Regions from separate parts of the Eubacterium sp. An3 genome, predicted to be linked through region 2. Evidence: riboswitches for the same ligand, from Rfam matches in the RefSeq annotation. Region 2 holds a riboswitch; each other region holds the start of a gene.
What was found. A riboswitch is a leader RNA that binds a small molecule or an ion and turns the genes downstream of it on or off. The one in region 2 is predicted to bind FMN.

Region 1 (4,632 bases), on a different contig from region 2:
GGGGATGTTTTTGGTTCAGATATTGTATCTCAGCGCGGAAAAAGAGCAAAAAATCTCCTGTATGGAGCATGAGTTCGCTCTGGAAGAATTTATGAACGTGGAGGGTACTCAGCCCACGGATGCAGCGAAAGTATCGGTGGATTTGGAAGACCTGACTGTCTCTGTCATCAATTCAAGAAAATGTGGTGTGCGCTCCGTATTGTTTTTCCACATACATATTTCTGAGACTAAGTTTGTGGAGTGCAGCGTGGGAGTAGAACAAAAAGATAAAGTACAGTGTCTTTATGAATCCACGCCGATGACGGAAGTGGTTCTCTACAAAAAGGATATTCAGCGAATACGGGCGGACGTGACACTGCCGGCAGGAAAGCCGAATATCCGGGAAATCCTGTGGAACTCCATGCAGCTTCGGGATGTGGATGTGCGGATGATGGAAGGAAAGCTTCTGATCAGGGGAGAGCTTTTTCTGTTTATACTGTACCAGAGTGAGGAGGAGCAGGAGCCGGTACAATATTATGACTGGGAGATTCCATTTACCAATGAACTGGAATGTTCTGACAGCCAGGAAAATCTGATTGGAAATATTGCGGTGACTCTGGGCAGTCACCAGTCTGTCATAAAGCCGGATGAAGATGGGGAGCCGCGGAATGTGGAAGTGGATGCGGTTCTCGAGCTGGATTTGAAGGCATATAAGGAATTGCAGATGCCGGTGTTAAAAGATATGTATGCCAATAACCGTAAACTGCGGTTAAAGACAAGACCGGTAAAATTTGAAAATCTCATATTCCAGAATAATGCAAAGACCAAAATAACATACCGGGTAAATTCCGAGGGAAATCCTTATAAGCTGCTGCAGATACTCAATGTAGAAGGAACAGTAAAAATCGAAGATGTTAGATTTGAGGAAAACGGCATCGCTACGGAGGGGCTGATTTTCTGCAGGGTGCTTTATATTGCGGGAGATGACGGCACGCCGATGCAGGCAAAGGAAGTGGTGATTCCATTTGAATATCTGGTTGAAACGCAGTCGGTCAGTCCGTCTAACCGTTGTGAGATCCGCGGGGTTCTGGAACAGATTGGCGGTTATGTGGTGGATGGAAACGAGCTGGAAATCCGCGCGGTGGCAGGCATATATGTGACTGGATTTGCCCAAATGGATATAGATATGATTGAAGATGTGGAAGAGCTGCCGTATGATGACGAGGAGCTGGCACAGATTCCGTCCATAACCGGTTATGTGGTAAAACCAGGCGACACGCTGTGGATGATCGCTAAACGTTATGGAACTACCATAGAAAAAATCCGGCAGTATAATGAAAATGTGGAGGAACCGCTGGAAACCGGACGAAAACTGTTTCTTATTAAAGCTATGGATGCGGTCATCGGGGAGTAAATTTCACTGGAACAGTTGACGAAATCATAGAATAGTGCTATGATAGGAATCAGAAAAATCTGTTTCAGGGCGAGGTGAGATTCCTCACTGGTGGTGACAGGCCAAGACCTTAAGTCCACGAGCCGAAAGCGTGCGTATGCGCGCTGAGGTTGAATGGGTTAGAATCCCATACCAACGGTATAGTCCGGATGAAAGAAACGATAGTTGATTATGTTTTTTTGTTGTCCTGAAATTTATATTTCAGGACTTTTTTTATTGGCGGCAGTTCCATCGGGATTTCCGTTCCACAAAAACTTCAATCAGCGAAATACCTGGCAGATTCTTCGAAAATATTATTTTTGAGGAGGAATTTGCAATGTCAGACGAAAGGATGCGCCGCCCGCAGGCACGCGCAAAAGCAGAAGTACACCCGCAGGCAGGAGCCGGAGCCCTGGAAGGCGTCGGCAAAACGAAGAAAATGGTGACCATGGCAATGATGGTGGCAATTTCAGTGGCACTTGTTTATCTGGTTCATTTCCCGATCATGCCGATGGTTCCATTCCTGGAATATGATCCGGCGGATATTCCGATTCTTATCGGTACCTTTGCATTTGGTCCGGCAGCCGGACTGATGCTTACCGTAGTGACTTCTGTTGTACAGGGATTGACAGTCAGCGCCGGCAGCGGATTTTACGGCATTCTGATGCATATCATCGCTACGAGTGCTCTGGTGGTGACAGCGGGTACTGTATATTACAGCAGAAAAACAAGACGGACGGCATTGATCGGACTTCTGGCAGGTATGGCAGTGATGGCGCTCATCATGATACCGGCCAACATGATCATTACCCCGGCTTTCATGGGCGTTCCGACCGGAACAGTCTGGAGCCTGATGCCGTTTATCATTGCATTTAACGTGATCAAAGCGGGTATCAATGGTCTTGTTACATTTTACATTTACAAAAGAATTTCCAATTTTCTGCACAGCTTTTTAAGCAGATAGATGCGATGTAAAATATGATACGCAGGCAGAGATAAGAAAGACATAATAAAAGGCTTTCGCCCCGGAATCTAAGAACACATTTTCTGAGATTTCCGAAAGGCGGAAGCCTTTTTTGCTGTAATAGGTTTAAATGTTATCAGCCGGATGCCGGGGAAATCTTTCTCCCGGCTTACTCTTGTATTGCCTGAATAACGCCTTCCTGCTGGTTCTTCAGGTGGGTCCGCATGATCTGTTTGGCGGTCTCGCTGTCCTGGTTGAAGATGGCGTGAAGCAGTTGTTCATGTTCCGTCACCAGCACGGAATGCTGCTCGATATCCTTGACATATTCCATGCGGTAGCGGTAGAACTGTTCCCGAAGATTGTTGATGATGGTGATCAGTCTGTCATTGCAGGTCGCCTGAAAAATAGCGTCGTGAAACTGCTCGTCCTTCTCCACAATGTCGATAATATCATTGGTCTGAGCGGCCTCGACAAACTGCCGGTGCGCCTCTTTTAATTTCTCTTTCCCTTCCTCGGTAATCCGCTCGCAGGCGAGAGAGGCGGCAAACTCCTCCAGCACACAGCGGATTTCTATAACGTCCCGGAGGCTTTTTTCCGTAATCTTCGCCACCTGCGCGCCTTTCCGGGGAATCATGATGACAAGTCCCTCCAGCTCCAGCTTCCGGATGGCCTCCCGCACCGGTGTGCGGCTGACGCCCAGACGGTTGGCGAGAGAAATCTCCATCAGACGCTCTCCCGGGGCGAATTCGCCGGTAATGATGGCGCGGCGAAGGGTGTTGAAAACCACGTCCCGGAGAGGAAGATATTCATTCATGGTATCTTTTAAATGGTCCTGATTCTGATTCATATGAAGTCTCCTGTTTGTGTGTGATTTTTAGTGCTTTACGATAAAAAATGTATCAATGTGCCGCCGGTCTCGGATGCAGTGATTTGTTAAAAGGCCGGACCACGGCGGTCTGCCGTACAGCCGGGTGACGCCGGCATGCCCTGGCGGCATGTTCCGCTTCTTCTTTTGAAGTGAAAATACCAAAAACGGTCGGGCCGCTGCCGCTCATCAAAGCGTTCAGAGCGCCGTTTTTCTTCATGATGGTTTTCAACTCGTCAATGGCAGGATAATGCTGCTTCGTCACCTGTTCCAGTACATTTCCCATGCGGTCGGTGACGCCGGTGAGATCGTGGTTTTTAAGAGCGCTGACCATACCGTCAATATCAGGGTGGGCTGTATGTTCATCCAGAGTCAGATGTTCATAGACAAACTTTGTGGACATGGAAAATCCCGGTTTAACTATGAGAAACCAGCAGCCGGGAACCGGAGGCAGAGGGGTGAGAATCTCCCCGATACCTTCGGAGAGGGCCGTTCCCCGCATGATGCAGTAAGGAATATCTGCCCCCAGGGAGACGCCGTATTCCATGAGCTTTTCCTGTGTGATGTTCAGGGAGAAAAGTTGATTCATCCCCACAAAAGCGGCAGCCGCGTCGGTACTTCCGCCTGCCATTCCGGCGGCTACAGGGATTCGTTTTATGATATTTGCGCTGACCCCGTCCTTGATGCCATACTCCCGGCGTATGATATCAATGGCGCGGTAAACAAGATTTTTTTCATTAACAGGAAGATACGGCAGATTTGTCCGCAGAGAAATATTGCCGGAATGATTCCGTTCCAAAATAATCCGGTCGTAAAGCTTGACCGTCTGCATGATCATTCGCACTTCGTGGTATCCATCTTCCCGTCTTCGGATAACGTCCAGCCCGAGATTCACCTTTCCATAGGCTTTCAAATGTAAGGGTTGTGCCATAAAATTGTTCCTCCTGTGTATCTTGTATACATGAATTATATCTTATTTTGGGCAAAAATCAAGAAAAGAAGCGGAAGAAGTGCAAGAGATTACAGGTATATTTTTTCATTATCGACAGATACTACAGGAAAATGCTGTTTTACGATATTTATATTTCCGGAGAAGGAGAAATTATGGATACGGTATACGGAAGAAATCAGAAAATAAAAGGGAGGCTGCAGAACAATTTTGATCTGGATTATGCATTCCTGGAAAAAGCGCTGGAGAACAGCGGAGACATGGTAAAAAATGTGTTTTACGCCGGCGATGGTAAAACAAGGGCGGTGGCCATCTATGTGGACGGGCTGACCGACTCTCAGACTCTGCAGGATTTTGTGATCCGCCCGTTGCAGGAGACAGTCCTGGAGGGCAGGAATAATCTGCTGTCTTTTGTGGAAAATCATGTGCTGGAAACGGTGGAC
Region 2 (4,632 bases):
GTTGATGATATCCACAATATATGTGACAGAGCCGATGGCGCCAAACGGACAGCTGTGGATACACTGACCACAGGAAATACATTTCTCATCGTCGATCATAGCGATGCCTGTGTCCGGATCCACCTGCAGAGCATCTACCGGACAGCTCTTACGGCAAGGGCGCATCAGGTCTGCGATAGCGTTATATGGACAGGCTGCAGCACATTTACCGCACTCTTTACATTTGGAAGGGTCTATGTACGCCTGGTTCATACCGATGGTGATGGCGCCAAAGTTACAGGAATTATAACATGCCTTGCCCATACAGTTCTGACAGTTATTGGTAACTGTATATCTTGCGATCGGACATTCTTCACAGGCCGCCGGAATGACGTAAACAATCTTATGTCCCTTGGAATGATCCGGCTTCTCACCCATCGGCGTTTTGCCCTCCGCCAGATTCACTCTCTGTCTGATGACCTCTCTCTCCTTGTAAATACAGCATCTGAACTGCGCTTTTGGTCCCGGAATCATTTCATAAGGAATCTTTTCTCGTTCCTCCTCAAACTTTCCTTCATAAGCCAGCTTTGCAACTCGATACAGTACTTCATGTTTGATTTTCAAAATTGTAGCATCATTCGTAACCATAAATAATCCTCCTAAATCCTCGTGAATGACTGAAGCCCGCATGCGAACGGCGCATAAAAAGGGCTCGTAAAATACCGTATACTACTAAAGGTTAATTTGTTTATAGTTTAACATTCATAGTCCCATAACGCAAACGCTTTTTAAGAAATATTCTCAATGTATTAAAAAAAATCCACAGTTTATGCCATTCTGTTTTCTTTATTAAAAACAGCATATTCCCACCATTCATTTTTCCGTATCATTTCCCTGTTCCCGCATCTCTTTCAGCACACGAAACGCACCTGCCAGTTCTTTCTTCACCAGACGGTTTTTTTTCTCAAACTGTTCCCGGTAAAAGACATGTTTAATCCTGTCCGGCGCATATTCCTTCCTAATATGAAGATTTCCGAGAAGCGCCTCTTTGATATCCGATACGTCGCCCACCGCATATGCCCCGAACAAACAGTTGGTCATGACGGCTCCCGCCGCATTTTCCAGAGTAATAGTCCGGCTGTCAAGCATGTCTGCCTTCATCTGATTCCACAGGGCGTCCCGGCTGCCGCCTTCTGTGATGGTGATGCGGCTTAAATCAATGCCCGCCGCGCGATACTGATCTGTGATTTCCATATAATCATAGCCTATTGCCTCCAGCACCGCCCGCCAGAGCACCGCCTGGTCTGTGTCCATGGTCATATTGAGAAAACAGCCGGAAGCGTCCGGGATCTCGTTCATGCCGCCGGTAAGATACGGCAGAAACAGCACGCCGCCCGCTCCCGCCGGTACACATTCCGCCTGCCGGCTGAGAGTCTGATAATAATCTCCGTCTTTCTCCTGTCCGCATACATTGTCTTTAAACCACCGCAGCGCCAGACCGCCGGTACGAATATATCCCCAGTAAAAATAAGTATCGGGCAGCGTTCCGCTGTTGAAAATCAGTCCGGCTCCCCGGCGGCTCAGCTCCGGGATAATCCCGCTGGTGGACACGCAGAACATGGAACAGGTTCCGGCCACATCCACCGCCTGTCCCGGCTGCATATTGCCGCTGCCGATCATGGACTGCATGGTATCCCCCGCTCCGGCACAAACGGGAATTCCCGCCGGAAATCCGGTCTTTTCAGCCATTTCCTCTGTGAGATACCCCACGATATCCCACGGCTTCACGATCTTCGGCATCATGGACTCCGGTATGCCAAGAAGTGAAAGCTGCTCTGCAGACCAGCATTTATCCTCCACCTTATATCCAAGACCCCAGCCGGACATGGTTCCCCAGTCGATAAACATATCTTCCGCACCAAGACCAGCCAGGTGAGCCAGAACATACGGAGCGTCGTGTACGAACTTCACGCCCTTTTCCTGAAACTCTTTGGAATTTTTCAGAAACCACCGGGCAAAGAGCGCCGGAAACATACAGTTTGCCTCAGGATTACCAGTCTCCTTTCCCCAGATATCAAGATTCCAGCTGTTAATCTTCTCAGCATCCTCTTTCGTCCGGGAATCCAGATAATTGATATACGGCGTCACCGCATTGCCGTCGGCGTCCACGCCGCAGATACCGCATATGATCCCGTCTCCCATGATGGCCCGGACATCTCCGGGCTCCAGATGCTTCTCCTGCATGATGCGGGCACACTCCCGCATTCCCTGAATCGTCAGCTCCAGATACTCATCGCAGTCCATACTCACCCACCCCGGATGAGGATAGGTGAGAGTCGTCGGCGCACTGGATGACGCCACACAGTTCATTTTCTCATCATAGACTGCCACCTTCACACTCTGGGTACCCGCATCAAAACCAAGATAGTATTTCGCCATTTTTTTCTTCCTTTCCCTTGTCCTTTTATGTTCTTAATTGAATAATTCTGTCTGCAGCAGCCGTCCCTTCTTCCACATTGGGAAACCCCTGCTCTGCAGTGACACAGCTCGCCGTCCAGGACAATACGCCGGAAGAAAAAAGAAAAGCTCTGAAATCAACTGCCGCGCAGTCAATCTCAGAGCGTGATTGTAAATCTATTATACACAGCCGCCCCTTCCATGTACAATCAAATGTACAGGAGCGCCTGCTCTCTCATCTTCTACCATCCGGACTATACCGTCGGCTCCGGAATCTCACCGGAATCCTGCCTTTCGGCTCGCGGGCTCGCACAGACTCACGGCGCTTCGCGCCGCCCTGTGATTACCGCCGGTGGGGACTTGCACCCCGCCCTGAAGATCTGTGTTTGTTTTCTTGCTTATTATACCCTTTTATGTAAAGGTTTTCAAGATACATTTCTTAATATCTGAAATCCAGATCCAGAATAGACTTCCAGTTCTCTTTCAGTTTCGGATAGAGGTTGTCAAACTCCTGATATACCTTGTCATAGATGAACGCCATCTCTTCATCCGGCTGATATACTTCTTTACGCATCTTGATGATCTTATCACAGGCATCCACAACGCTCTGGTACTCGCCGGTTCCCACAGCGGCCAGAATGGCAACACCCAGAGCAGCGCTGTTCTCGGAGTTCATATCCGGCAGAGTGACAGGCATGTTGTAGATATCCGCCATCAGCTGACGCCAGAACGGGCTCTTGGAGCCGCCGCCGCACATCCGCATGGTTTCCGGGCGGACGCCGCAGTTGCGGATTCCGGTGAGGATATCACGGAGAGCGTATGTCGCGCCTTCCATGACCGCTCTTGTCATGTCCGCTTTCGTGTGGATGGCTGCCAGTCCCACGAAGGAACCGCGGCAGTTCAGGTTGAAATGCGGTGACTGCTCGCCATTTAAGTATGGAAGATAAATCAGACGGTTGGCGCTCGGTGCGGATGACGCCGCATCCTTATTGATCTGCTCGTATTCCAGATCGTCCGGATAGAAATTATTTCTCCACCATTTGAGAGACGCGCCGCAGGAGTTCACGCTTCCCATGAAATGCCATGCGCCCGGCACCGGCATACAGAAAGTGTACACGGATTTGTTCACATCAAGAACCGGCTTCTCAGAAAACGCAAATACCGTTCCACTGGTACCGATGGTGGTCATGGCCCGTCCCGGAGCCACCACGCCGGTGCCCACACCGCCGGCGGAGTTATCGCTGGCGCCGCCCACAACGGCGGACTGGCAGACAGCCTCTATATCGATGCGCCAACGGCGCGGGAAGTATTGAAACAGTAAAATTAAAGCTCCGAGAGCTTATCGCAGATGGTCCGAAAATCCGCCTCCGTCTCCGGCAGCTTTGCCTCATCTCTGAGAATCGCCGAGGGATGATACACGGCGGTGAGCCAGACGCCCTTCCTGAGCAGAAAGTTTCCATGCTCTCTCGTAATCCGAAAGTCCGGACGGATGATCCGCTGCGCCGCCACCCGTCCCAGACACACGATGATCTTCGGCTTCAGCAGCCATGTCTCATATTTCAGATACGGCATACAGGCCTTCTGCTCCTCCGGCCTCGGATTCCGGTTCCCCGGCGGATGACATTTGATAATATTGGTAATATAGATGTCTTCCCGCGACAGCCCGATTCCTGACAGCAGCCGGTCAAACACCTGGCCGGACTGTCCGGTAAACGGAATCCCGTCCCGGTCTTCATTTCTTCCCGGTCCTTCCGCGATAAACAGAATGGGCGCCTGCAGGTTTCCTCTCCCCATCACTGCCCTGTGGCGGGTCGCAGCCAGCGGACAGCGCCGGCAGTGATCTACAAAATGTTTCAATTCCTCATAAGTATACATATTTTCCTTCCCCTTGACGGCAATCCTGCCTTTTTGGCATACATTTTTTCTTATATAGTTCTATTACATTCCAAAGACATTTTCCTCAGTATACCACCGGAAAAATCCCCCCGCAAGCGGCATGTTAACTTTTGTTGCTTGCCTTTAAACCTCTGATGGATATAATCAGGACTATCAAATGTGTTCGCCGGCACAAAAAACGCGCACGATGCGATGCCTGCGAACAACAAAGGGAGGTCATACTATGATTGAAGAAAATATCCGCCGCCTGCGGAAAAATGCAAAGATGAGCCAGGAAGATCTGGCGGAAAAGCTTTCTGT
Region 3 (4,632 bases), on a different contig from region 2:
TAAGCGCCCGGCGTATATAAAAGGGCGTCAAGTTTGTCTCCTGGCAGAATCTCGTCGAAATCGAGAATCGTATCATTTAAAAAGCCTTCGATGCCATTGACCATGCCGTAAACATGGCTGATTGCTTCAGGATGACGGCGGGCTTCCGAGACAACGCCGTAAAGGCTGCTGTTGATAACTGCCGTAGGACCGCCGGATTGACCGACAATAAGGATTTTTCCTGACATAGTGTACCTCCTAATTATGAATCAAATGCCATATGATTCTTACATCAATAATAAGCATTGGTTAAAAAAGATAGTATTATTATACTATATGAAAAGGAGACTGTCTATTTAAAGGGAGAGAAAGAAAATATTTTATAAATATAATAAAAAATTACGATTTTTTTACGATTTGACCACAGACCGGACACAGTTTTTATGTAAAATAACTTACCTTTAAAATCAATTTCCGCTTCCGGGATTAATATTAAGGTGAAAAATACGAAAGAAAGGCGGGGGGACAGCCCCGGGCATAAACAAAGATGAAACCTGCATTTATTTGTATCGGATTCCAGAAATGTGGAACCACTTCTTTGTATGATATCCTGCGGCAGCATGAAGGTATCTGTCTGACGGAGGGGGTCAAGGAACCCATGTTTTACAGGGTTCCATTATTTCGTTTCTTCCTTGGAGAAAAATGGTATGAAAAAAGATATTTTGGGCATGTCCGGCCAGAGGACGGGAGGATGGCCGGAGAAGTGAATGCCGGACTGGGTTTTCAGGGCTGTGCAGCTAAGATCGGGAAGGATTTTCCGGAGGAGACCCGTTTGATTTTTCTCATGCGCGATCCGGCTGACCGGTGCTATTCTGCTTACAAATATTTTCTTGCTCTGGGATTTCTCCCGTGCCGGACGGTAAGGGATGACAAAAAAAGAGGGCATGCGGCAGCATTTGACCGATATGTGAATAGCATTCTACACAGCCGGTTTCACCGGAAAGGCATTATGATCCGGAGACTGAAATACCTCTGTTTTTCCCAGGGAAATTATGCCTGCTGTATTGAAGAATATCTTAAATATTTCCCGAAAGAAAATATGAAGTTCGTTTTCTTTGAGGAATTGATCGAGGATGAACAGAGAGTTGCGGAAGATATTCTGGATTTTATCCGGGTTGAGAAGAATTCCGGAATCAATTATAATATCAAGAGTAATGAGAGTGTGTTCTGTGCCGTTTCACCCCTGCGAAGCAAAGTCATATATCTTTTTCAGGGCGTCTATCATATTTTGATAGATTTCCTGCATCTGGGCAGATTCCCTAAGGTACGTCATGTCCTGCGCAAGTTCTTCCGGTGGATTCAAAATATGTGCATTCAACGGGACGCGGACCGTTCCAAAATGTTTCCGCAGACCCGGCGCATTCTTAACCGCTATTATCAGGACGAGATTGCCCGGCTGGAAGAGCTGATCGGACGCAAAGTGCCGGAAAGCTGGGGGAGAACGGCGTAGTGCGCGCCTGTATCACAAAAGATTTACTTGAAAACCCTCTGATAAAGAGTTATAATAACTAAAGAAATGAAAAACGGTCTTCAGGGCGGGGTGCAAGTCCCCACCGGCGGTAATCACAGAGAAGTGCGAGCCCGCGAGCCGAAAGGCAGGATTCCGGTGAGATTCCGGAGCCGACGGTATAGTCCGGATGGTAGAAGATGTTTATATTTGTATGCGTGTATTTTATTTACGTGTATTTATATGGCGGTGATAAGCCCTGAGATTAGTCGCAGTGTACGACTGGTTTCAGGGCTTTTTGTATTTAAAATATTTCTTTCTGGAATCTTTCCAGGATTCTTATCGTAAACGACCCTGCAGTCATCCGGCAGAATCTGCCAATATTCCTGTTCCTGAAGCTCCGATCATACATTTTCTGATATATATTGCGGAAAGGAGAAGAAGTCAATATGAACGGCATTGAGAAATCAGATGCGGCCGGGCCATATCCGGATGAGCAATATATGCGAAGAGCCATAGAGCTGGCGAAGCGCGGCAGCGGCCATGTGAATCCAAATCCGCTGGTGGGAGCGGTGATTGTCCGGGACGGAGAGATTCTCGGAGAAGGCTGGCACGAAGAATATGGAGAGCTCCATGCGGAGCGAAATGCCATTGCCCATGCCAGAGCGGCCGGGCACCGTCTGGAAAGCAGCACCATCTATGTGACCCTGGAGCCCTGCTGCCATTATGGAAAGACGCCGCCCTGCACGGAGGCGATTATCGAGGAAGGAATCACGACGGTGGTAGTCGGTTCGGATGATCCCAATCCCCTGGTGGCAGGCAGAGGATTTCGGATATTGAGGGAGCACGGCATTACGGTGATACCACATTTTCTGAAAGAAGAATGTGACGCTGTCAACGAGGTGTTCTTCCATTACATCAGCACTGGGCGCCCCTATGTGGCCATGAAATATGCCATGACACTGGATGGGAAGATTGCCTGCCGGACGGGAGATTCCCGATGGGTGACCGGAGAGGAAGCCAGAAATCATGTACACAGACTGCGCAATCATTTTAAAGGAATCATGGCTGGTATCGGAACGGTGCTGGCGGATGATCCTATGCTGAACTGCCGCATGAAAGGAGGCAGAGATCCGGTGAGGATTATCTGTGACAGTCATCTGCGGATTCCTCTGGAATCCAGACTGGTGCAGACCGCGCGGGAACAGCCTGTCATTGTGGCGTGTCTTCCCGGAGAGAACCGGACAAAAGCAAAGCAGCTTGAGAAAAAAGGGGTGACGGTCTGGGAGATACCTCCGGAAACGGAAGCAGAGCCGCACCGGAACATGATAGATTTGAGTTGTCTCATGCAGAAGCTGGGTGAAAATAAAATCGACGGTATTTTGCTGGAAGGCGGCGGCACGCTCAACGAGAGCGCTCTTCAGTCCGGGATTGTATCTAAGGTTTATTGTTATCTGGCGCCCAAAATATTTGGCGGTGCGGACGCGAAAACTCCGGTGGAAGGCCGCGGCGCGGCGCTGGCAAAGGACGCCTGGATGCTTGAACGGTGCGGGCAGCGACAGTTTGGAGAGGATATTCTGCTGGAATACAGGGTAGTGCGCTAGAAAAACGGGAAAGGAGATAATACAGAGATGTTTACAGGTATTATCGAGGAAATAGGAGTGATAAGAAGTATCAGGATGGGGGCTCATTCCGCCGTCATCACCATTCAGGCAGATAAGGTGATGGAAGATATCCATGTGGGCGACAGTATTGCAGCCAATGGAGTATGTCTGACAGTCACATCGTTTGACAGGAACAGCTATGATGTGGATGTGATGCATGAGACACTGCGGAGGACCAGCCTGGGGAAAATGAAAAGCGGAAGCCGGGTGAATCTGGAGAGGGCTATGGCGGCGGATGGAAGGTTTGGAGGCCATATGGTGGCGGGCCATGTGGATGCTCCGGGTACTATTGCATCCATGGAAAAAGATGATAATGCTATATGGATAACGGTTCGGACGCCGCCGGACATCCTGAAATATATCGTAGAAAAAGGCTCCATTGCGATTGACGGTATCAGTCTCACAGTGGCGCGGGTGGATGATAAGAGCTTTGCAGTGTCAGTGATTCCTCACACGGGAGCCAATACTACTCTTCTTGAAAAGAAACCCGGGGATATGGTTAATCTGGAAACGGACATGATAGGCAAATATGTGGAAAAGCTTCTGGGTTTGAATAGGGAAGAGGAAAAGCCGCAGTCGGGTATCACGGAGGAGTTTTTGAGAAACCATGGATTCTGACGGTAAAGCATAACTCAAATGATCATACATCACAAAAAGACGAGGAGAATGAAAAATGAATGAATTTCGATGCAATACTATAGAGGAGGCTCTGGAAGATTTTAAACAGGGCAAAATGGTCATCGTTGTGGATGACGGTGATGTGGAAAATGACGGTGCGCTTGTGGTGGCAGGCCAGTTTGCCACGCCAGAGGCAGTGAATTTTATGTTAAGTCATGGAAAAGGAATCATGACCATGCCGGTTTCTGAAGATGTGGCAAGGAAAATCGGTGTGGAGGAACAGATTTGGGAGAACCGGGAGTTATCCCGTTCTGTTTCTACAGTGACCATTGACAGTGTACATGCGGCGAGCGGCGCTTCGGCGGCGGATCGTTCTCTGACTGTGATGACCGCAGCGGCGGAGACGGCGGGACCGGAGGAGTTCAGACGGCCGGGGACCATAGTGCCTAAGGTGGCGCTGCAGGGAGGCGTGCTGAAACGTACAGGTTTTACAGAAGCGGCGGTGGATCTGGCACAGATGGCAGGATTGAGGCCGGTGGGATTGCGCTGTGGAATCCTTGATGAAGAAGGGGCGGTGGCAAAAGTACCAAAGCTGCTGAAGTTTGCGGAGAAATATGACCTCAAAATCATAACCATAGCGGATATGATTCAGTATCGCCGGCGGACTGAAAGTTTTGTAAGCTGTGAGGCTGAGGCGGATTTTCCGACTCATTACGGTCATTTTCGGATTTTTGGTTATGTGAACAAATTAAACGGGGAACATCATGTGGCCATCGTGAAAGGAAATGTGGACGACGGCGGGCCGGTGCTCTGCCGGGTACACTCAGAATGTCTGACCGGGGACGCGCTCGGTTCGAGACGCTG

Region 1: another riboswitch for FMN. It lies ahead of B5F87_RS04915 (ECF transporter S component); the one in region 2 lies ahead of B5F87_RS16730 (FGGY-family carbohydrate kinase).
Region 3: another riboswitch for FMN. It lies ahead of ribD (bifunctional diaminohydroxyphosphoribosylaminopyrimidine deaminase/5-amino-6-(5-phosphoribosylamino)uracil reductase RibD); the one in region 2 lies ahead of B5F87_RS16730 (FGGY-family carbohydrate kinase).

The regions. Positions count from the first base shown of each region.
Region 1 covers NZ_NFIR01000003.1:128,877-133,508, reverse strand. Annotated here, with positions in the region: gene B5F87_RS04920 (SPOCS domain-containing protein) at 1-1,393, shown strand, start outside; FMN riboswitch at 1,450-1,597, shown strand; gene B5F87_RS04915 (ECF transporter S component) at 1,749-2,375, shown strand; gene B5F87_RS04910 (GntR family transcriptional regulator) at 2,545-3,222, opposite strand; gene ispE (4-(cytidine 5'-diphospho)-2-C-methyl-D-erythritol kinase) at 3,275-4,171, opposite strand; gene B5F87_RS04900 (spore germination protein) at 4,345-4,632, shown strand, end outside.
Region 2 covers NZ_NFIR01000028.1:19,234-23,865, reverse strand. Annotated here, with positions in the region: gene B5F87_RS16735 (4Fe-4S dicluster domain-containing protein) at 1-627, opposite strand, end outside; gene B5F87_RS16730 (FGGY-family carbohydrate kinase) at 853-2,418, opposite strand; FMN riboswitch at 2,670-2,820, opposite strand; gene B5F87_RS16725 (FGGY-family carbohydrate kinase) at 2,876-3,691, opposite strand; gene B5F87_RS16720 (uracil-DNA glycosylase) at 3,760-4,311, opposite strand; gene B5F87_RS16715 (XRE family transcriptional regulator) at 4,556-4,632, shown strand, end outside.
Region 3 covers NZ_NFIR01000003.1:100,475-105,106, reverse strand. Annotated here, with positions in the region: gene B5F87_RS04780 (6-phosphofructokinase) at 1-227, opposite strand, end outside; gene B5F87_RS04775 (sulfotransferase domain-containing protein) at 527-1,489, shown strand; FMN riboswitch at 1,562-1,692, shown strand; gene ribD (bifunctional diaminohydroxyphosphoribosylaminopyrimidine deaminase/5-amino-6-(5-phosphoribosylamino)uracil reductase RibD) at 1,936-3,090, shown strand; gene ribE (riboflavin synthase) at 3,118-3,768, shown strand; gene ribA (GTP cyclohydrolase II) at 3,824-4,632, shown strand, end outside.